One region of the uncultured Cloacibacillus sp. genome, then DNA from elsewhere that is predicted to be linked to it. Evidence: riboswitches for the same ligand, from Rfam matches in the RefSeq annotation. Region 1 holds a riboswitch; the other holds the start of a gene.
What was found. A riboswitch is a leader RNA that binds a small molecule or an ion and turns the genes downstream of it on or off. The one in region 1 is predicted to bind molybdenum cofactor.
Positions count from the first base shown of each region.

Region 2: linked by a shared signal. The riboswitch ahead of ABGT66_RS01880 (substrate-binding domain-containing protein) and the one ahead of ABGT66_RS12330 (response regulator) in region 1 are both predicted to bind molybdenum cofactor.

Region 1 is NZ_CAWUXW010000005.1:219,377-229,329, reverse strand. It holds gene ABGT66_RS12370 (DeoR/GlpR family DNA-binding transcription regulator) at 1-349, shown strand, start outside; gene ABGT66_RS12365 (BtpA/SgcQ family protein) at 362-1,165, shown strand; gene ABGT66_RS12360 (ribulokinase) at 1,206-2,876, shown strand; gene ABGT66_RS12355 (autoinducer 2 ABC transporter substrate-binding protein) at 2,891-3,904, shown strand; gene ABGT66_RS12350 (sugar ABC transporter ATP-binding protein) at 3,994-5,505, shown strand; gene ABGT66_RS12345 (ABC transporter permease) at 5,505-6,533, shown strand; gene ABGT66_RS12340 (ABC transporter permease) at 6,526-7,542, shown strand; gene ABGT66_RS12335 (methyltransferase domain-containing protein) at 7,674-8,429, opposite strand; molybdenum cofactor riboswitch at 8,581-8,700, shown strand; gene ABGT66_RS12330 (response regulator) at 8,779-9,474, shown strand.
Region 2 is NZ_CAWUXW010000001.1:413,136-423,088, reverse strand. It holds gene ABGT66_RS01900 (DMT family transporter) at 135-992, shown strand; gene ABGT66_RS01895 (adenosylcobalamin-dependent ribonucleoside-diphosphate reductase) at 1,090-2,811, opposite strand; gene ABGT66_RS01890 (potassium transporter TrkG) at 3,009-4,460, opposite strand; gene trkA (Trk system potassium transporter TrkA) at 4,473-5,834, opposite strand; molybdenum cofactor riboswitch at 5,995-6,115, shown strand; molybdenum cofactor riboswitch at 6,311-6,428, shown strand; gene ABGT66_RS01880 (substrate-binding domain-containing protein) at 6,517-7,368, shown strand; gene ABGT66_RS01875 (ABC transporter permease) at 7,436-8,131, shown strand; gene ABGT66_RS01870 (substrate-binding domain-containing protein) at 8,172-9,011, shown strand; gene ABGT66_RS01865 (energy-coupling factor ABC transporter ATP-binding protein) at 9,064-9,953, shown strand, end outside.

The DNA of each region.
Region 1 (9,953 bases):
GATAGTGACAGGCGGCATCCGCAGAGACGGTTTCAGCGTTCTTGTCGGCGATATCGCGGAGGAATTCATAAAGAGGCTTTATGTTGATATTGCCTTTGTTGGCGCCGACGCTGCGAGCGTGGAGCACGGCGTATTCAACAGTAATTTTATGGAGATAGGTATAAAGCAAAGCATGGCGTCAAGCGGCAAAAAAGTCGTCTTGCTCGCAGATCACAGCAAGTTCGGGCAAAAAGCCTTGGCTAAGGTCTGTGACTGGGATAAGTTTGACGCCGTCATCACAGACAGCGGTATAGATGCAGAGACGGCAAAATCCATGAGGACTAAGGTCCGTCAGTTAATATTAGTTTAGGAGGATATACAAATGAGTTGGCTCAAAGAAGTTATCGGAACGGAAAAGGCTATTATAGCGATGCTCCATCTGCAGGCTATGCCAGGCGATCCGTATTATGACAAAAACAAAGGTATGAAATATGTTATAGAGAAAGCGAAAGAGGATCTCGATGCGCTTCAGGATGGCGGCGTTGACGCTATAATGTTTAGCAACGAATTCAGCCTTCCTTACCTGACCAAAGTTAATACAGAAACTGTCGCCGCGATGGCACGCGTTATTGGGGAACTGATGCCTAATATAGACGTGCCTTATGGTGTGAACGTGCTATGGGATCCTCAGGCGTCGCTTGACCTCGCAGCTGCCGTCGACGCGAAATTTATACGCGAAATATTCACTGGCGTTTATGCGAGCGACTTTGGATTATGGAATACTCACTGCGGAGAAGTCGTCAGGCATCAGAGGTCTATTGGAGCGGAAAACGTCAAGCTCCTTTTCAATATAGTACCGGAAGCTGCCAAGTACCTTGCAGACAGGGATATACGCCAAATAGCGAAGTCGACCGTATTCAACTGCAAACCGGATGCGCTGTGCGTCTCGGGGCTTACTGCCGGTTCCCCGACCGATATGAGTACGCTTAAGGAAGTCAAAGAAGAGGTCCCGGAAACGGTCGTATTCGCAAATACTGGCTGCCGTAAGGAAACTATTGCGCGCCTGCTTGAAATAGCTGATGGAGCCGTTGTAGCCACAACGTTTAAGTACGACGGTAAGTTCGAGAATCAGGTCGATAGAAGACGTGTCAAGGAATTCATGGACGTCGTCAGGAGCGTACGCTGAACGCGGCGTGATATCCGTGATATAAAGGAAGTCTCTGTGGATGAGCAAATGCGTATTCGGATTTGACTTCGGTACGATGTCGTGCCGCGGTGTAGCGCTCAGCTTAAATGACGGTAAACTGCTTGCCTCGGCCGAAAAAGAATATTCAAACGGAGTGATATCTGGAAATCTGCCAAACAGCGATGTCGTGTTGCCTCCGGAATGGTTCCTTCAGTCTCCAGAGGACTGGATTGAGAGCATGGAATTTGTCTCGAAAAAGATGCTTTCAGACGGAGGAATTTCACCAGACGATGTCGTAGGCCTTGGAACTGATTTCACGAACTGTACGCTATTGCCCGTTCTCAGCGACGGAACGCCGTTGTGCATGATCGACAAATATAAACATTGTCCAAATGCCTGGCCGAAACTATGGAAACATCATGGCGCTCAAAAATATGCAGAAGAAATAGAAGATTACGCAAAGAAACATACAGATTGGTTAAAAATATATTTTGGCGGCAGCGTTTCGTCTGAATGGGTTTTTCCTAAAGTTATGCAGGTTCTTAGAGAAGACCCAGAAATATACCAAGCTGCAGATTATTTTATCGAGGCTGTCGACTGGATAGTTCAGTGGATGACAGGAGAAGTCACGCGGAACTATGGTATCCTTGGAGTGAATGCTTTCTGGATAAAAGGCCGAGGTTTCCCTGATAATGATTTTCTTGGCGCTCTCGCACCAGAACTAAAAAACATCGGCGAAATGAAACTCTCCGGACATCTTTTAAAGCCTGGCGATGCCGCTGGCCGTTTGACGAAAAAAGCTGCGGATCGTCTTGGTCTGACAGAGAGAACAGTCATTGCGGCAGGACACGGTGACAGCGCCGTCGTCGCAAGCGGCATTGGAGTCACGCAAAGCGGCAGCATGATACTCGTAATGGGAACAAGTACTTGTCACCAGATGCTGTATAAAGACTTGCAGCCTATTGACGGGGTATGTTCCATAGCCGCAGACGGCATGATTCCAGGGCTTTACAGTTATGAGTCAGGACAGCCGGCGACCGGAGATGTGTTCTCTTGGTTCGCACATAACTGCGTTCCTGCTGAATACAAAGCCGAGGCGACGCTTCGCGGCGTAAACGTACTTGAAAGTTTAGGTGCAAAAGCTGCTGCTTTGAGACCCGCAGAATGTGGAATTCTTGCTCTGGACTGGCTCAATGGAAACAGAAGTATTTTATCAAATTACAATCTATCGGGGGCTATGATCGGGCTGACTATTTCTACCAAACCGGAGGAGATATACCGTTCTTTGGTTGAAGCGAATCTGTTCGGCTCACGTATGATCCTCGAAAATCATGAACGGGGAGGTGTAAAAATCGACAGAGTCCACGCCGTTGGCGGCATTCCGGCGAAAAGTCCGTGGATCATGCAGACCTGCGCAGATATTCTAGGCAGGGAAATATCTGTCCCATGCATTGACAATATTTCTGCGCGCGGTGCAGCCGTATGCGGTGCGGTCGCTGTCGGCGGAACTGAAGGTTGCGCAGATTTTTATGAGGCGGCAGAACGGCTTGTTCCGAAAACAGAGCGTATCTATACGCCGGTCCCGGACAATGTCATCGTGTATGACGAGCTCTATCGTTTTTATACTGAGCTGCACGATATGTTCGGTCGGAACAGTAAAATGATGAAAATTCTGAAGGATTTGCGGCTTCGGAGTTTATCGTGTAAGTAGAAGGAGGGGACCACGTGAAACAGAAATTAATGAGTTTGCTGCTTGTACCGATAGCGGCGTTCTTGTTTGGAGGATTCGCTCTCTCCAGCGCTCCTGCGTACGCTGAAGGTAAAGACTATACCATAGCCGTCGTTGTTAAAGATATGTCCGACCCATGGTTCCTGCGTATGCAGGAAGGCGTTGACGCGTTTGCTGACGAAAGCGGAGTCAATTGCTACGTGAAAGGGCCGTCAAAGACGGACTCGGCAGAGCAGATCCAGGTAATTGAAACGCTGATCGTGCAGGATATAGACGCTCTCTGCGTCGTCCCGATCGACCCGGAAGCCTGTAAGCCAACGCTGAAAAAAGCAATGGACAAGGGCATCAAAGTCATTACGCACGAAGCTGCTGGTTTTGAGATGTGCGATTATGACCTCGAAGCCTTCAACAACCAGGAATATGGCGAAGCGATGATGGACGAACTCGCAAAGCAGATGGGCGAAGAAGGAAGTTACGTGACTATGGTTGCGTTCCTGTCGTCTGTTTCGCACAACCAGTGGATGGATGCAGCCGTCGCACACCAGCAGAAAAAATATCCAAAGATGACGCTGATTCCGGAAAAGCGTATCGAGTGTGAAGACAATATGGATATGGCCTATAACAAGGCAAAAGAAATTATTAAAAAATATCCTGATATAAAGGGCTTCATCGGTGCGTCCAGCTATGACCCGCCGGGAGCTGCGAAAGCTATAGACGAGCTTGGAATGACCGGCAAAATGTTCGCCGTCGGAACTGGCGTACCGTCAGTCTCGGGCCCCTACCTTAAGTCCGGTTCTAACCCGTGCGTGCTTTGCTGGGATCCCGCTGGTGCAGGACAGGCAATGTGCAAGCTTGCCATCATGTGCCTCGACGGCAAGCAGGCTGATATTAAAGCAGGTCTCGACCTCGGTATAGATGGTTATAACAAACTCAACGCCGACGGTAAGAACTTGAGCGGAAACGCGGTTTTGGTAATCAATAAGGACAATATGGATAAGTATCAGTTCTAGCTTCTGAGGACTGACGCTGCATGCACGCCTGCGCATTCGGAGCGTGCGGATGCGTGGGCTTGTTTTTTCTGTGACAGTGGGGAATCATAATGAGAGATACATTATTAGAGGTACGCGGTATATCGAAGCGTTTTGGAGGGGTCAAAGCGCTGGATAAAGTCGATCTTGCGATAGGCAGAGGGGAAATACACTGCCTTCTTGGCGAAAACGGCAGCGGAAAATCCACTCTCATCAAGATCGTATCTGGTTTTTATCAGCCTGACGAAGGCGAGATAATATTTGATGGCATCTCTTATAAACATCTGACGATCAATCAGTCCATTCAGCTTGGCATACAGGTTATATACCAGGATATGTCTATTTTCCCGAATCTGACGGTCGCAGAAAACATAGCTTTGAATTATGAACTTTACAGCAAAAAGAGACTAGTGAGCTGGAAAAATGTATACAAGATAGCAAGGCAGTCTCTGGAACATATAGGAATTGAGCTGCCTCTTGATGCAGAGGTTGGAACGCTTTCTGTCGCAGACAAACAGCTTATCGCGATAGCACGCTCCATTTTGCATAACTCGAAGCTGATCATAATGGACGAGCCGACGTCAGCACTTACAAGACGAGAGGTAGATAAGCTGTTCAAGGTTATACGACAGCTTCAGAGCGAAGGCATATCGGTACTTTTCATTAGTCATAAATTAGACGAAGTTTTTGAAATAGCTGAGCGTTTTACTATTTTCCGTAATGGGAAGCTTATAGTCACTGATGATGCAAAAAATGTAGATAACGAAAGTTTTGTCTACTACATGACTGGGCGCAAGATCGAAGAAAATTATTTCGTACCGGATGAGATCGATAGATCTCGGAGCATCTTTAAAGTAGAGAATCTATGCCTCAAAAACGGCTTTGAAAATATAAATTTTGAGATCTATCCTGGGGAGATTTTAGGTATAACTGGACTTCTGGGGTCAGGGCGCACTGAGCTCGCAAAAGCGCTTTTCGGTCTTTATTCCGCAGATAAGGGCTGTATCTATATCGACGGGAAGGAAACCTCGATTCGGACTCCGATGGACGCGCTGAAGCTCAATGTCGCATATGTACCGGAAGACAGACTTACTGAGGGATTGTTCTTGACGCAGTCAATTGAAAACAATATGATTGCCGCTCATATCGACGGTATCAAGAAGAGCAATGGGATTGTGGACTTCGATAAAGGACGAGCCGATTCTAAAAAGTGGGTTGCAGATCTGGGAATAAAACTTGATAAACTTGAAGACGGCATCCAGACTCTGTCTGGAGGTAACCAGCAGAAAGTGGTCCTTGGAAAATGGCTTGAAACTTCGCCGAAAGTGCTTATACTCAACGGGCCTACTGTAGGCGTCGACATCGGAGCCAAGTTCGATATTCATAATTACTTGAGGGCTCTGGCCCAGCAAAAGAATATGGCTATCATATTGATTTCGGACGATATCAGCGAGATATTAATGAACTGCAACCGTATATTAATTATCAAAAATGGAAAAATCGTCAGTGAACATAAAAATACAGACCTGACGGTGGAAACACTTCAAAACCTTATCACGGGTAAGAAAGAGGCTGTTCTGTAATGAAGACGCTACTTAGACGCAGCGAGTTTTATGTGACGCTGATAATCATAGCTCTTTCTTTCATAATACAGGCTAAGAGCGGACAGTTTTTTACTGCGAACAATCTTGTAGACTTAGTGAGGAGCCTTATAGTTCCAGGGATGATGGCTGCTGGATTGCTTATGGTTATCGCATCTGGGAATATAGACGTTTCGTTTCCTTATAATGCAATGCTCTGTATGTTCTTTGTTACAAAGTTGTTTCAAACTACCCACTATACCGGCCCAGTCGTATGGGGATTTGTACTCGCTGGGGCTATCGGACTGCTTCTTGGTGTGATAAACGGCGTGCTAGCCGCTTGGCTGAGACTTCCCACGCTTATAATCACACTTGGCACATGCAGTATATATCTTGGCTTTACACAAGGGGTGCTGAAAAGCAGGGTAATCTCGTCTCTGCCTGCACCGCTTGCCGACATGGCTGCGGCGAACCTCTTTTCGGTCAGGAGCGCGGCGACTGGCCTAGGCAGTTCGATGCATGTCAGTATATTCCTCTTGATAGCCGTACTCCTGATAGTGCATTTTATATTGAAGTATACGCTCCTTGGTAGAGGGATATATGCGGTCGGCGGAGACATGGTCGCTGCTGAAAGGGCCGGTTTCAATGTTGCTTTCATACGTATTTTTGTCTTTGCGTTCATGGGCATCATAGGCGGCATTGCAGGACTGACGCAGGTTACTCTTTCTGGAATATGTCAGATAAACTTTTTCGACGGATACGAAATGACCATCATTGCAGCTGTCGTGCTTGGCGGTGCAAGTATCTCCGGAGGAAACGGTACTGTATTTGGTACTTTTCTTGGCGTGCTATTGATGAAGCTTATCTCAAACAATTTGATACTGCTCGGCATACCGACGAACTGGAGTAAGTTTATGACTGGGATACTTATAATCGCGGGAGTGAGCATGTCCGCCTATAAGCTGCTTTCTGCTGAAAGAAAAGTCTCTGGCAATATATTAGAAAACAAAGAAGGTTCTGACCATGAATAAGAACAGTTCCAGCATGCGCGGTCTGCTGCAGAAGAACGCCAACAACGTTAAATTGATAGTGATGTTTCTGCTCTCAGTTGCGGTACTTTACATCGCTACGCATGGGGCGTTTTCTTGGGAACAGCTGGGACTCGTTGCATATCTTTTCCCAGAAATGGGCGTCTTGGCTTTGGGAATGATGTTGGCGATGGTCAGCGGAGGCATCGATCTAACCGTCGTAGCTGTGGCTGATTTGGCTGGTATAGTCGGCTGCATGTTTATGAAAGCCGTGATGCCGGAAGGAGCTTCATTACTCGTCCAGGTCGCTGTTCTTATAGCTACCGTCATGTTAAGTCTTTTGGTCGGAGCGCTTTGCGGAATACTATCCGGTAGTTTTATAGCCCGTATAGGTATTCCTGCAATGGTTGCCACGCTTGGTGCGTCTGACATAATTCTTGGCATGGCTATAGGTATAACGAACGGCTCATCAATAAGAGGACTCCCGCCGATCTTAAATCATGTCGTAAACTATAAACTGTTTGAGATAATCCCGGTTACCGCGTTAGTCTTTGCCGTCTGTGCATGCGTTGTCGCTTTCATATTGTATAAGACTTCTCTTGGGTTCAAAATTTATATGGTAGGTTCGAATAAAGTAGCGTCGCGTTTTTCCGGCATAAACAACACAAGAGTTATCACGCTTACGTATATGATAAGCGGTATGCTTTCTGCCGTATCAGGACTTCTTATGTGCGGCCATTTCAATTCTGCACGGTCGGATTTCGGTAAATCATACCTCATGCCGGCTATCCTTATATGCGTACTTGCCGGGGTAAATCCCAATGGCGGTAAAGGTAAGGTCATGGGACTTGTAATAGCTGTCGTGATCCTTCAGACGCTTTCCTCTGGATTTGCAATGTTCCAGAATATATCGGATTATTACAAGAATCTGATTTGGGGACTCGTGCTTATCGCTGTAATGATAGCAAATGTAGTTTCAGAAAGACGGAATAGTAAGAAAACAAATAGCTGATTACTAGACGATATATTCTAAATTTAAACTTAGCGCTCCTAGCTTATGTGGTCAGTTAGGAGCGCTAAATTGTTCTTTATACTATTATAATAGATTTATAATAGTATAATCATTGCTTTTGCCTCCGTCGGCTACTCCTCCGGCTTCACTGCGAGGAACCTCAGACGCACATAATCGGCATTCCAGCCGTTGGCGTCGCTGTAGAGCATCGGGCGGCAGTAGTCCTCGACTTCCTTATAAAAAGCTTCTTTCTCTTCCGACGTAAAGCCGTCGGTGTGGCTCGCGGAGAACACCTCGAGCCAGCGGCGCAGGCCGTGGACCAGCGGCGTCGGGCGGTCGATGCGCGCGATGAACTTCACCTGAAAGCCCTGGTTTTCGAGAATGTCGGAGAAAGTGCCGAGCTCCGGGAACTTCCACGGGTTGCGCGCCTTGTAGTCTATGCCGCGCTTGATCAGCGCGATCTTCATGCCCTCGCGTATGACGCGCACGCAGCCCTCGCCTCCGCACTCGGCGGCGAAGCGCCCGCCCGGCTTCAGCAAATTCCAGACGCGGCGCACGACGGCGTACTGGTCCGGCATCCAGTGCAGCGCGTCGTTGCTCAGCACCGCGTCGAACTTTTCATCCATCTTCAGCGTCTGCGCGTCGGCGAGCCTCGCGTCCACTCCCGCCGTGCGCGCAGCCTCGACCATCTCGGGGCTCGAGTCCGTCCCGACGACGGTGCAGCCCGCCGCGGCGAGCTCCTTCGCGAGCACTCCCGTGCCGCAGCCGAGGTCGAGTATCCTTTCTCCGGCCTTCGGCTCAAGCAGCTCTATCACGGCCCGCCCCATCTCGGGGACGAAGTCCGCGCTCTTTCTGTATTCCTGCGGATTCCATATCTGATTCGTCATAGAGGGCACCTCTTTCCATGAATTGAGCGAGCGGCTCTTATGTGCGCTTCTATTATATACAACTTGCCGCCGCGGCGCATTTGCGAATCGCGCGGCGGCGCGCGCGCTTGTTGACAAGTGCACCTCAGTTGTTATAATCAAAAGCGGTTAAAAGTGAATAATACCCCGAGCCTGCCGACCTGCGGAAGCGCGCTTCTATGGCGTCAGGCCGATGGGTGCCCGCGGAAACGCCGGCGCCTCCCGTTTGGAAAGGGGAAAAGGATTCATGACTGAGCGCCCGCGCGCCCTTTTCCCGTTCCCGTACCCGCGGGAGCCCCGGCACAAAATACACGAGAGGGGGAACGGAGCGTTGCGCAGCCTGAAAGTCCTCATAGCCGAATCAGACCCGCTGCTTCAAAAATTATATTCCGACGTGATCCTCAACGACACATCCTTCACGCTGCTGAAGAGGGTCGACACCGGGCCGCAGATGTTCGAGGCGATGCGCTGCGTCGACGTCGACCTCGTGCTGCTCGACCTCTACCTCAAGGAGTTCAGCGCCTTCGACGAAATCGACGAGCTGCGCAAGGAGTTCCCGCGCACCGACTACATCGTCGTCTCGTCTGGCGACAACCCGGAGCTCGTGCGCAAAGCGATATGCGCGGGCGTCTTCGAGTTTCTCGTCAAACCCTTCTCGTTCGACCGGCTGCGCGCCGCGCTCAAAAATTACCAGATCTACCATCATTCGCTGACCGGGCGCACGAGCCCGTGGCAGCAGGAGGACATAGACGCGCTCGTCGCGATGAAGACGCACGACCCCTCGTGGGCCAACAACCGCACGATACCGAAGGGGCTGCAGCTCAAGTGCCTCAACGACATCGAGTCCTTCCTCAAGGAGAACGAAGGAACCTTCTCCGCGCAGGAGGTCGGCGACCGCCTCGGCATCTCGCGCTCGACGGCGCGCCGCTATCTTGAATTTCTGACGCTCAGCGAGCGCGTGGTCGTCGAGTACGCCTACCGCCGCGTCGGCCGCCCCGAGAAACGCTACCGCATGGCGCTGCTCTAGCGCTGAATTTACGAAAATCCGATGACTTCACGTCCCGCCGCGAAGCTTACGCGGCGGGACGAATTTTATGCGCGCCTCAGAGCGCCGCGCCGCGCCATAAACGCGCGCCCTTCCCCGCACGAACTGCGCACGCGCCGGAAGCGCGGCAGTCCGCGCGCGCGCCGCGCCGCCCGGCAAACGCGCGCGGCCCGTGCGTAAATTACGCCTGCGCCGTGAGCGCCAGGCGCTTCCGCACGATATTCGTCCTCGCCCTGCGCCGCGCGTCCGCGCGTAAATTGCGCGCGCTTCGCCGAAGCCGCGCCCGCGGCCGTAATTTTGCGCAGCTTCCCCGTGCGCGCCGCTCTTTACAAATTTTCTCCGTGAATTTTAATAAACATAAATCGACCAGAAAGGCGCACAACATTCCTAATTTCAACTAAATATTGCTCATTATTGTGTACTTTCGTATGATTTGTATAGAAAGTTTTGACATTTGTTGC
Region 2 (9,953 bases), on a different contig from region 1:
CGATAATTATAGATTTTTCCGCGCGCGCGCGCAAACGGCGATATTTCGCGCCGCGCGGCTTTGCTGTAAAATAATTTTGTTTCACAGATATTTCACGAAAGCGGGGCGCGGGGATGGACGCAAAGCGCAGAGCGATGGTGGTAGGGGACTTGGCGGTGCTTCTCGTCGCCTTCATATGGGGGCTGACGAACGTCGTGATACGCGACGCGCTCGACGGCATCACGCCCTTCTGGTTCTGCTTCCTGCGCTTCGTCGTCGCCTCCGCGGCGCTGATGCTCCTATTCGGACGGCGCGCCTTCGCGATGACGCGGCGTGCGAAGGTCCGCGGTATGCTGACCGGCGTCGTCTTCAGCCTCGCCTATCTCTCGGGCGCGGTCGGCCTGCTCTACACTACGGCGGGCAACCAGTCCTTCATCGTCTCGATGTCCGTCGTCTTCGTTCCGCTCTGCGTCTGGTTCCTTACGAAAAAATTCCCTGGCTGGCACGTCATGGTCTCGGTCGCGCTCTGCCTCGCGGGGCTATGCGGCCTGATGCTCGACGGTAACTTCCGAGTGAACCCCGGCGACGCGCTCTCCGCCTTCGCCATGCTCTGCATCACGGGCTACATTCTGCTCGTCGAAAAATTCGTAGCGGGCGAGGACGCCTGCGGCCTAGCGTGCTGGCAGGCCGCGGGCACGATGATATGCTCGGCCATCTGCGCGCTCGCCTTCGAGCCCGTGCCCGCGGAAATCGGACGCGCGGCGTGGCTCGCCGTGATTTACGCGGGCACGATCGGCTGTGCGCTGACGCTCGTCCTCCAGACCGCGGCGCAGAAATTCACAAGCCCGACGCACGTCGCGATACTGCTCTCCACCTCCGGCATCTTCGGCAGCCTGCTCGGCGTCGTCTTCATCGGCGAGCCGATGACCTGGCGCATCTTCATAGCCTCCGCGCTCATCTTCGCGGGCGTAATAATAGTAGAAGCCGTCCCCGCGCTGAGGAAGAAAAAATAACGCGGCCGCGGAGCAGGCTTCCGCGCCGGCATAAAGGTACGAAAAGAGCCCGCCTCTTGCGCGAGAGGCGGGCTCTTATGTTCGTTTCGTAAATTTTCTAGTCCTTCGGCCTTTTCAGAACGAAGCGGAATCTCGGCGCGGCGGCGGGGGCTCCGGCCATTACGGGGACGGGCTCGGCCTCTTTCGGGACGTTCGCGCTCTCCGTCAGCGACTCGGCTTTCTTCTCGTCTTCCTTGCGGTAGAGGACCTGGCTCGACTTCGAGCCGTCGCGGTAGACGGTGATGCCCTTGCAGCCCTCTTTCCAGGCGAGGATGTAGGCGTCGAGCACGTCGCGGACGCAGCACTCGTGGCGCAGGTTGACCGTCTTGGAGACTGCGAGGTCGGTGTAGCGCTGGAAGACACCCTGCGTTCTTACGTGCGCGGTCGGCGTAACGTCGTGCGAGGTTACGAAGACCTTTTTCATAACGTCCTCAGGCAGCCCTTCCTTGATGGCCTGCTCGTACCAGCGGTTGCGCTGCTTCATGACGACCTTCGTGCCGTCTATCTGCGTGCGGACGCGCGTGTGCTCGAGCGCGAAGAGCGGCTCGATGCCCGACGAGCAGTTCGCGAGCAGAGCTATCGTGCCGGTCGGCGCGATGCAGGTGAGCGTCGCGTTGCGGCGTCCGAGGTGCGCGAGCGGCTCCGGGATTCCCTTTTCCTTGCCGAGCGCGACCGAGGTCTCGTGCGCGGTGTTCTGTATGGTCCCCATTATCTCAGCGGCGAGCGCGTAGGCTTCCTCGCTGTCGTAGGCTATGCGGAGCTGGAAGAGCAGGTCGGCCCAGCCCATGACTCCGAGGCCGATCTTGCGCGTGAGCTTTACGGCCTCCGCTATCTCGGGCAGCGGGTAGTGGTTGACGTCGATTACGTCGTCGAGGAAGCGCGTCGCGACGGCCGTGACCTGCTTCAGCGTTTCGAAGTCGAATTTCCCGTCCTTGACCATCGAGGCGATGTTTATCGAGCCGAGGTTGCAGGCCTCGTTCGGGTAGAGCGGGGACTCGCCGCAGGGGTTCGTGCTCATGAGTTCGCCGAGGTTCGGCGTCGTGTTGCCGCGGTTTATCGCGTCGAGGAAGATTATCCCCGGGTCGCCGGTGCGCCACGCGGAGTCGGCGATTTCCTCAAGCAGCGCCGCCTCTTCGCCGTGCGGGTCGGCGACGGCCTTTTCCATGAAATCGTCGAAGACGCCGACGGAGATGTTGAAGTTCGTTATCGTGCCGTCCTTGTCCTTGCAGTGGATGAATTTCCTGATGTCGGGGTGGTCGATGTTGAGTATCCCCATGTTCGCGCCGCGGCGCATGCCGCCCTGCTGGACGGTCTCGGTCGCCTTGTCGAAGAGCCCCATGAACGAGACGGGGCCGGAGGCGCGGCCGTTGGTCGAGTTGACCTTCGCGCCCTCGCGGCGGAGCTTCGAGAAGTTGAAGCCCGTGCCGCCGCCGCTCTTGTGTATGAGCATCTGCTTGCGCAGCGCCTCGCATATGCTTTCCATAGAGTCTTCGATGCCGATGACGAAGCAGGCCGCGAGCTGTCCGTGCGGCGCGGGGCGTCCCGCGTTCATCAGCGTCGGGCTGTTCGGCAGGAAGCGCAGAGTCGCCATAATTTCGTAGAACTCGTCGGTCCATTTATACTGCTCCGCGAGCGTGCGCTCCGCCGCCGCGACGTTCTTCGCGACGCGGACGAGCATCTCTTCGGGTTTCTCCACGGGGTTTCTGTTCTCGTCGCGCCACAGGTAACGGTCGCGCAGAATATCCTTCGCTGATGGGCTGAACGCAGGCTTTATAAGCATAATTGAGAACCTCCAATTATTATGCTGGCGGGTATTTTTAATTAAACGAGCCGGAGCGTACCGCCCGCCCGGCTCATTTATCATATCATAATTTTTTATTTTGAGAAGGTTGAGGACACTAGATATATTGACATCTTATCCACCAAACACTATCCATAGTGTGATTAACTGTGTGGATAAGATGTGCGCGGAGCGCGCTACTTACGCCACAGGCTGCGCGTGAAGAGCGCGAGCAGCGTGTATATCTCAAGCCTGCCGCAGAGCATGTCGAAGGTGTAGACCCACTTCGCGAAGGGCGCCTGGTCGGCGAAGTTCTCCACAGGGCCGACGTCCGCGAGCCCGGGGCCGACGTTGCTCAGCGTCGCGGAGACGGCGCTGATTGAGGTGACTATGTCGTTGCCGGTGAGGCTGACCGCGATGGCGGAGAGGCCCCATATCATGAAGTAGATCGCGATGAAGCACGAGGCGGCGGAGACCATCTGCGGGCTGACCGCCTTCTCTCCCTGGCGCACAACTACGACGGCGTTCGGGTGGACGAGCTTCTTGAGCTCGCCGAAGGCCGCCTTTATGACTATCTGGAAGCGCACGCATTTGATAGCGCCCGCCGTCGAGCCGGCGCAGCCGCCTATCATCATTATCGCGAGCAGCACGAGCTGCGTGAAGTATGGCCACTGCGCGTAGTCAGCCGTGATGAAGCCCGTCGTCGTTATGACGCTGACGACCTGGAAGGAGCTGAAGCGCAGCGCGTCCCAGAAGCTCGTGTAGACGCCTTCCCAGAGCAGGTGCGCGCAGATGAGCGCCGTCGCTATGACGACGACGCCGGTGTAGAAGAGGAACTCGGGCTCCTTGTAGGGCTTCAGAGTGCGCGCGCGCAGCGCCGCGAAATGCAGCGTGAAGTTCGCGCCGCAGGCGAACATCAGGAAGAGGAGCACGTAGTCGAGGTATGCTGAGTCGTAGTGCGCGACGCTCGCGGTGTGCGTCGAGAATCCTCCCGTCGATACGGCGGCGAAGGAATGCGCTATCGCGTTGTAGAAATTCATGTCTCCCGCCATGAGCAGGACGACGCCGACGATTGTGATGCCGACGTAGATTTTCCACAGCGTCGTCGCCATCTCGGTGATGCGCGGGCTGACCTTCTCGAGCGTCGGGCCCGGGCTTTCGGCCTTGAAGAGGTAGGTCATGTTGCCGCCGAGCAGCGGGAGCATCGCGATGACGAGGACGACTATTCCCATGCCGCCGAGCCAGTGCGTCGTCGCGCGCCACATCAGTATGCCGCGCGGCACGGGCTCCATCTCGCGGATGACGGATGCTCCCGTCGTCGTGAAGCCGGACATCGCCTCGAAATATGCGTCGGTGAAAGAGGGTATCGTGCCGTCGAATATGTATGGAAGGCAGCCGACGAACGAAGCGGCTATCCACGCGAGCGTGACGCATGCGATAGCCTCGCGCGCACCCATGCTGCCGCGGTTCGCGCCGCGTCCCGCGAGCGCGAGGAGGCCCGACAGCGCGAGACCCGCGAGCGCGGAAAGCAGGAACGCTTTGATGTCGCGCGTACCGTCAGCCACGGCCCAGATGAACGGAAAGCCCATCGAAACCGTGACCGTGAAAGTTATCATTGCCAGAAACTTGGCGACTATCGCGTAATTCAAGACGGCGCGCCCCTATCCGAAAATCGCGAGCGCCGCTTCCATCGAGGCGGCAGTGCCGAAGATTATTATCTTGTCCCCGCCCCGGAGCTCCGTCTGCCCCGTCGGTATCAGCATCTCGCCGCCGCGGTCGAGCAGTCCGATGAGCGAGCCCTCCGGCATCGTCAGCTCCATCAGCTTTTTACCGTCGGCCGTCGAGCCGGAGGCGACGGTCGTCTCCACGGCCTCGGCGCTTATCTCCTCGAGGACTGTGAGGACGTTCGACGTTCCGGGGTAGCGGACGCTGCGCGTTATCACGTCGGCGAGCGTCTGGTTGCGGTTCACTATCGCGTCCACGGGGATGTGGTTCGTCATGCCGAGGTAGTTGTGGTTGCGCACGACGGCGATGCTCTTCGATACGCCGAGCGTCTTCGCGAGTACCGCGAGCATGAGGTTCGTCTCGTCGTGCTCCGTCGCGGCGACGCAGCCGTCGGCGTCCGTTATGCCCTCGGATTTAAGGAATTCCGCGTCCGCGCCGTTGCCGCATAAAATCATCGCGCGCGGCAGCTCGCCCGCGAACTTCTCGCACTTCGCGCGGTCCTCGTCGACGATGCGCAGGTCGATGCCGCGTATGTGCGCGAGCAGCCTTTCCGCCGTCTGATGTCCGATCTTTCCCGCGCCGATGATGAATACGCGCTTCAGCCGCTTCGACTTCGCGGGCTGGAAGAGGCGCTCGATTTCGAGAATCTGCGAGCGGTAGCACATCGTGTAGCAGAGGTCGCCGGGCTGCAGCGCGTAGGATGCCTTCGGGACGAAGGAGTCCTCGCCGCTCTTGACCCAGACGACGAGCATTATCATTTTGGGGTTGCGTTTGCGTATTTCATATAAAGGAAGGCCGCAGAGCGGCGAGTCCTGAGCGACGCGGAAGAGGTATATGCCGGCGCGCCCTCCCGCTATTTCCGTTGTGTGCAGAGCCGCGCGCACTTCGAGCAGCTCTTCTATATCCTTCGCGACGGAACGCTCCGGCGACACGAGCATGTCGATGCCGAGGTCGTTCGCCCAGCTTTCGTTGTCTGTGAACTCGAGGCCGACCGCGCGCGCTATCACGTGCGGCACGCCCGAGCGCTTCGCTATCCAGCAGGCCATGAGGTTGACCTCGTCCCTGTTGGTGCAGGCGATGAGCATCATGACGTCGGACTTTTTGCCCGTTATCCCCGCCTTCGCGAGCACGCTGGGCCGCGCGCCGTTGCCGTTCACCACCATTACGTCGAGCGTCTCTTCGGCCTGCGCCGCGCGCTCTTCGTCTTCTTCGACTATTACGATGTCGTGACCGTCAGCCGAGAGGTTCCTCGCTACGCTGTATCCGACCTCTCCCGCTCCGACTATTACGATGCGCAAAGCCAATCTCTCCCTTTTCGGCAGATATGTGCGGTACAGTATAAGATATTTTCAGTTTATTGCAAATTCTGACGGAGCGCAGTTTTACCGATTTTTTACGCGCGCGCGCGGCGCTTGCCATCCGCGCGCGTTCGTTGTAAGATTTTAGCACTGACAAAGGATATGGACGGTTCTCCGAGCCTGCTGCGCCTAAGGGTGAAAGCCTACGGACTCCAGGCCGACAGGGTCGACGGCGGAAACGCGGCGGCCTCCCTCCGGAAAGGCGAACGGCTGCATTGTATATTACAAAGGCCGTACTCTCGAGAGGACGGTCTTTTTCTTTTTTCAGCGGATCACACAATTTTCTCCGCCCGCGGCGGACGCCCCCAACGTCCGCCGCGGGTTCTGTTCTTTTTAGTCCCCGACTGTGGCGCAAAACGAGCTAAATAGTGTACAATAGCCGCGACGGGCGCTCTCGTCCGCGCTTTTCGGAAAACGAGCGCCTGCGTCCCTGAATCCGGCCCTTCTAAAGCTTGCGCCATGAGCGCCGGACGTCAGGGCGGCGATGGAAACGTCGCCGTCTCCCACTGCGGAAAGGGGACTTTGCGCCGCGGGCCGTACCTTACCCGCCTCCCTTCTTTCCGTGACGGATACATAAAGGCTGTAGACGCAGCATAAATCTCACGAGGAGGGGTTTATACCCATGCGTATCAACAAAAAAGGTTCTTTAATCGCGCTGCTGCTCGCGGTCTGCGTGCTGGCTTTCGCCTCGCTCGCGGCCGCGGCCGACAAGGCGCCCGTTCTCCGTATGGCGACGACGACGAGCACCGACGACACCGGACTGCTCGACTATCTCGCGCCGATCTGCCTCAAGGACACCGGCATCGACGTGCAGTGGGTCGCGGTCGGAACGGGCAAGGCTCTTGAGTTCGGACGCAACGGCGACGTCGACGTCGTGCTGACGCACGCCCCGTCGCAGGAAGACAAGTTCGAGGCCGAGGGCTACGGCGTAGACCGCCGCAAGGTTATGTACAACGACTTCGTCCTCATCGGCCCCGCTAACGACCCCGCGGGCGTCAAGGGCAAGCCCGTCATCGAAGCGATAGCGACGATAGCCGAGAAGCAGCAGAAGCTCGTCAGCCGCGCCGACAAATCCGGCACGCACACCGCCGAGCTCAAGCTCCTCGACAAGGCCGGAGTGAAGGACTTCGACAAGGCCGCTTGGTACGTGCAGACGGGCCAGGGAATGCTCAAGACGATCAACATCGCCGAGGAGCAGGGCGGCTACGCGCTCACCGACCGCGGCACCTTCATCAAGTATGACGCCGGTCTCGACGGACGCGAGGGCCTCGTCATCATCTGCGAGGGAGACGCCGAGCTTCTCAACAAGTACAGCGTCATGGCGGTCAACCCCGAGAAGCACCCCGAGGCGAAGCACGACCTCGCGGTGAAGTACATCGAGTGGATCACCTCGCCGAAGGTCCAGCAGGACATCGCGAACTTCAAGCTCGAAGGGAAGCAGCTCTTCTTCCCCGACGCCGACCCCGCGAAGTAATATCGCAGAATTTGCGGACGCGCCGCCCACACGCGGCGCGTCTTAACGTATCCGGAGACAGCCGCGCATGGACTTCATAGCCGAGGGATTTATACAGGCCTTCAGAATGCTCCTCACGATGGACGAGGAGACGGCCGTCATCGTCGTGACCACCTTCAAGCTCACGGCCTTGTCGATGGCGGGCGTCCTGCTCTTCGGCCTTCCCACGGGCTTTCTGCTAGGATACTTCGACTTTCCCGGAAAGCGCGCCGTGCGCACCGTGACGGACACGCTGCTCGCGCTTCCGACCGTCGTCATCGGGCTGCTCGTCTACGCATTCATTTCGCGGCGCGGCCCGCTCGGCGACTGGGAGCTGCTCTTCACGGTACGCGGCATGGCGATAGGCCAGGTGATACTCGGCACGCCGATAGTCGCGGCCTACACGGCGGCGGCGATTGAAGGGCTCGACAGCCGCCTGCGCCAGACTCTCATGACGCTCGGCGCGTCGGGCGGGCGTCTTGCGCTCACGAGCCTCTGGGAGGCGCGCTTCATGATACTCGTCGCGGCGCTCACGGCCTTCGGGCGCATCGTCGGCGAGGTCGGCTCGGCGATGATGCTCGGCGGCAACATCAAATGGCACACGCGCACGATAACGACGGCGATAACGCTCGAGACGGGCAAGGGCGAATTCGCGCTCGGCATAGCGCTCGGCGTCATCCTCATACTTATTTCGCTGCTTCTCAACATTTCGCTGACCTTCCTGCGCCGCAGGAGCCAGAACTGAGGCTTCAAAAAAATATAAAATTACGGACGGTGTGTTTCTTATGAAAAAGTTTGCAATAGCTCTCGCCGCTCTTCTGATATGCTCTCCGGCCTTCGCGGGCACGATAAAGCTCTCGAGCACCATCGGCCCCGTCGACGCCGGCATAATCCCGCTGCTCGCCGAGACCTTCAAGGCTAAGACGGGGACGGAATTCGTCATCGAAAAGGCCGGAACGGGCGCGACGCTCGAAAAGGCGAAGGGCGGGGACTTCGACATGGTCGTCGTCCACGCGCGCGCTCTCGAGGATAAATTCATCGCCGAAGGCTACGGGCAGAACCGCCGCGACATCATGTACAACGACTTCGTAATCCTCGGCCCGAAGGACGACCCCGCGGGAATCAAGGGAATGAAGTCCGCCGCCGAGGCGTTTAAGAAAATCGCCGCCTCCGACGTCGAGTTCGTCAGCCGCGGCGACATGTCCGGCACGCACGTCGCCGAGATGAACGTCTGGAAGGCTGCGGGAATCACCCCGGACGGCGAAAAGGACGCCTGGTACACGGTCTTCTCGCTCGGCAAGCTCGGCAACGGCCACACGACGGAGTTCACGAACCGCCGCGGAGCCTACACGCTGATGGACCGCGCCACCTACCTCACGAAGAAGAATAAAATCGACATCGTCCCGCTCGTCGAGGGCGACCCGATACTGCTCAACCTCATCGCGGCTATCGAAGTGAGCCCGAAGCGCTTCCCGAACGTCAACAACAAGGACGTCGTGGCCTTCGTCGACTGGCTCTGCGGCGACGAGGCGCAGACGATAATCAAGGATTTCAAGGTCGACCAGTACGGGGAGCCGCTCTTCTTCCCGAACTCCGACGAATGGAATAAGAAGCACGGGAAATAACTCCCGCGCGGCGGAGGCGGCGGGATTTCCCGCCGCCCCGCAGCTTCACGACATGAGCACGCCGCTTTACGAAATCCATAATCTCAGACAGAGCTACGAAAAAGGCCGCCCGAACCTCGACATCGCGGAGCTTTCCATAGACGCGGGCTGCGTCACCGGCGTCGTCGGGCCGAACGGCGGCGGCAAGTCCACGCTGCTGAAGGTGCTCGCCTTCCTCATTCCGGCATCCGGCGAGATAATTTTCGACGGACGCCCCGCGGCTGGGCGCGAGCGCGAGATTCGGCGCGAGGTCACCTATCTGCTCCAGGAGTCGTACCTGCTCAAGCGCTCGGTCTTTGAGAACGTCGCCTACGGCCTGCGGCTGCGCGGCGCGGAGAAGCGGCTCATCGATGCGCGCGTGCGCGAGAGCCTCGAAGCGGTCGGCCTCGCGCCCGAGGAGTTTGCCTCGCGCCCGTGGTACAGGCTTTCGGGCGGCGAGGTGCAGCGCGTCGCGCTCGCCGCGCGCCTTGCGCTGAGGCCGAAGGCGCTGCTCCTGGACGAGCCGACCGCGAACGTCGACGAGGCGAGCGCGCAGCTCGTGATGGAGGCCGCGGTGCGCGCCTCGCGCGAATACGGCGCGGCGGTAATCGTATCGACGCACGACACCGCGTGGCTCTACGAGATAGCGTCGAACGTCGTCAGCCTCTACGGAGGCCGCGTCGCGGGCACGGGCGCGGAGAACATCTTCCGCGGCGGCTGGCATCTCGAGGGCGGCTTCATGACGCGCCCCTTCGCCGGCGGGCAGGCGCTGTTCGCCTATCCCGGCGCTTCGTCGCGCGCCGCCGTGCTCAGCCCGTCCGATATAACAGTTTCCGTCGAAATGCCGCCGCGTGCGGAAAATATGAACGTCCTGCGCGGCGTGGTTTCGCAGCTTGCGCTCGAGCGCGCCTCTGGAGCCGTGCT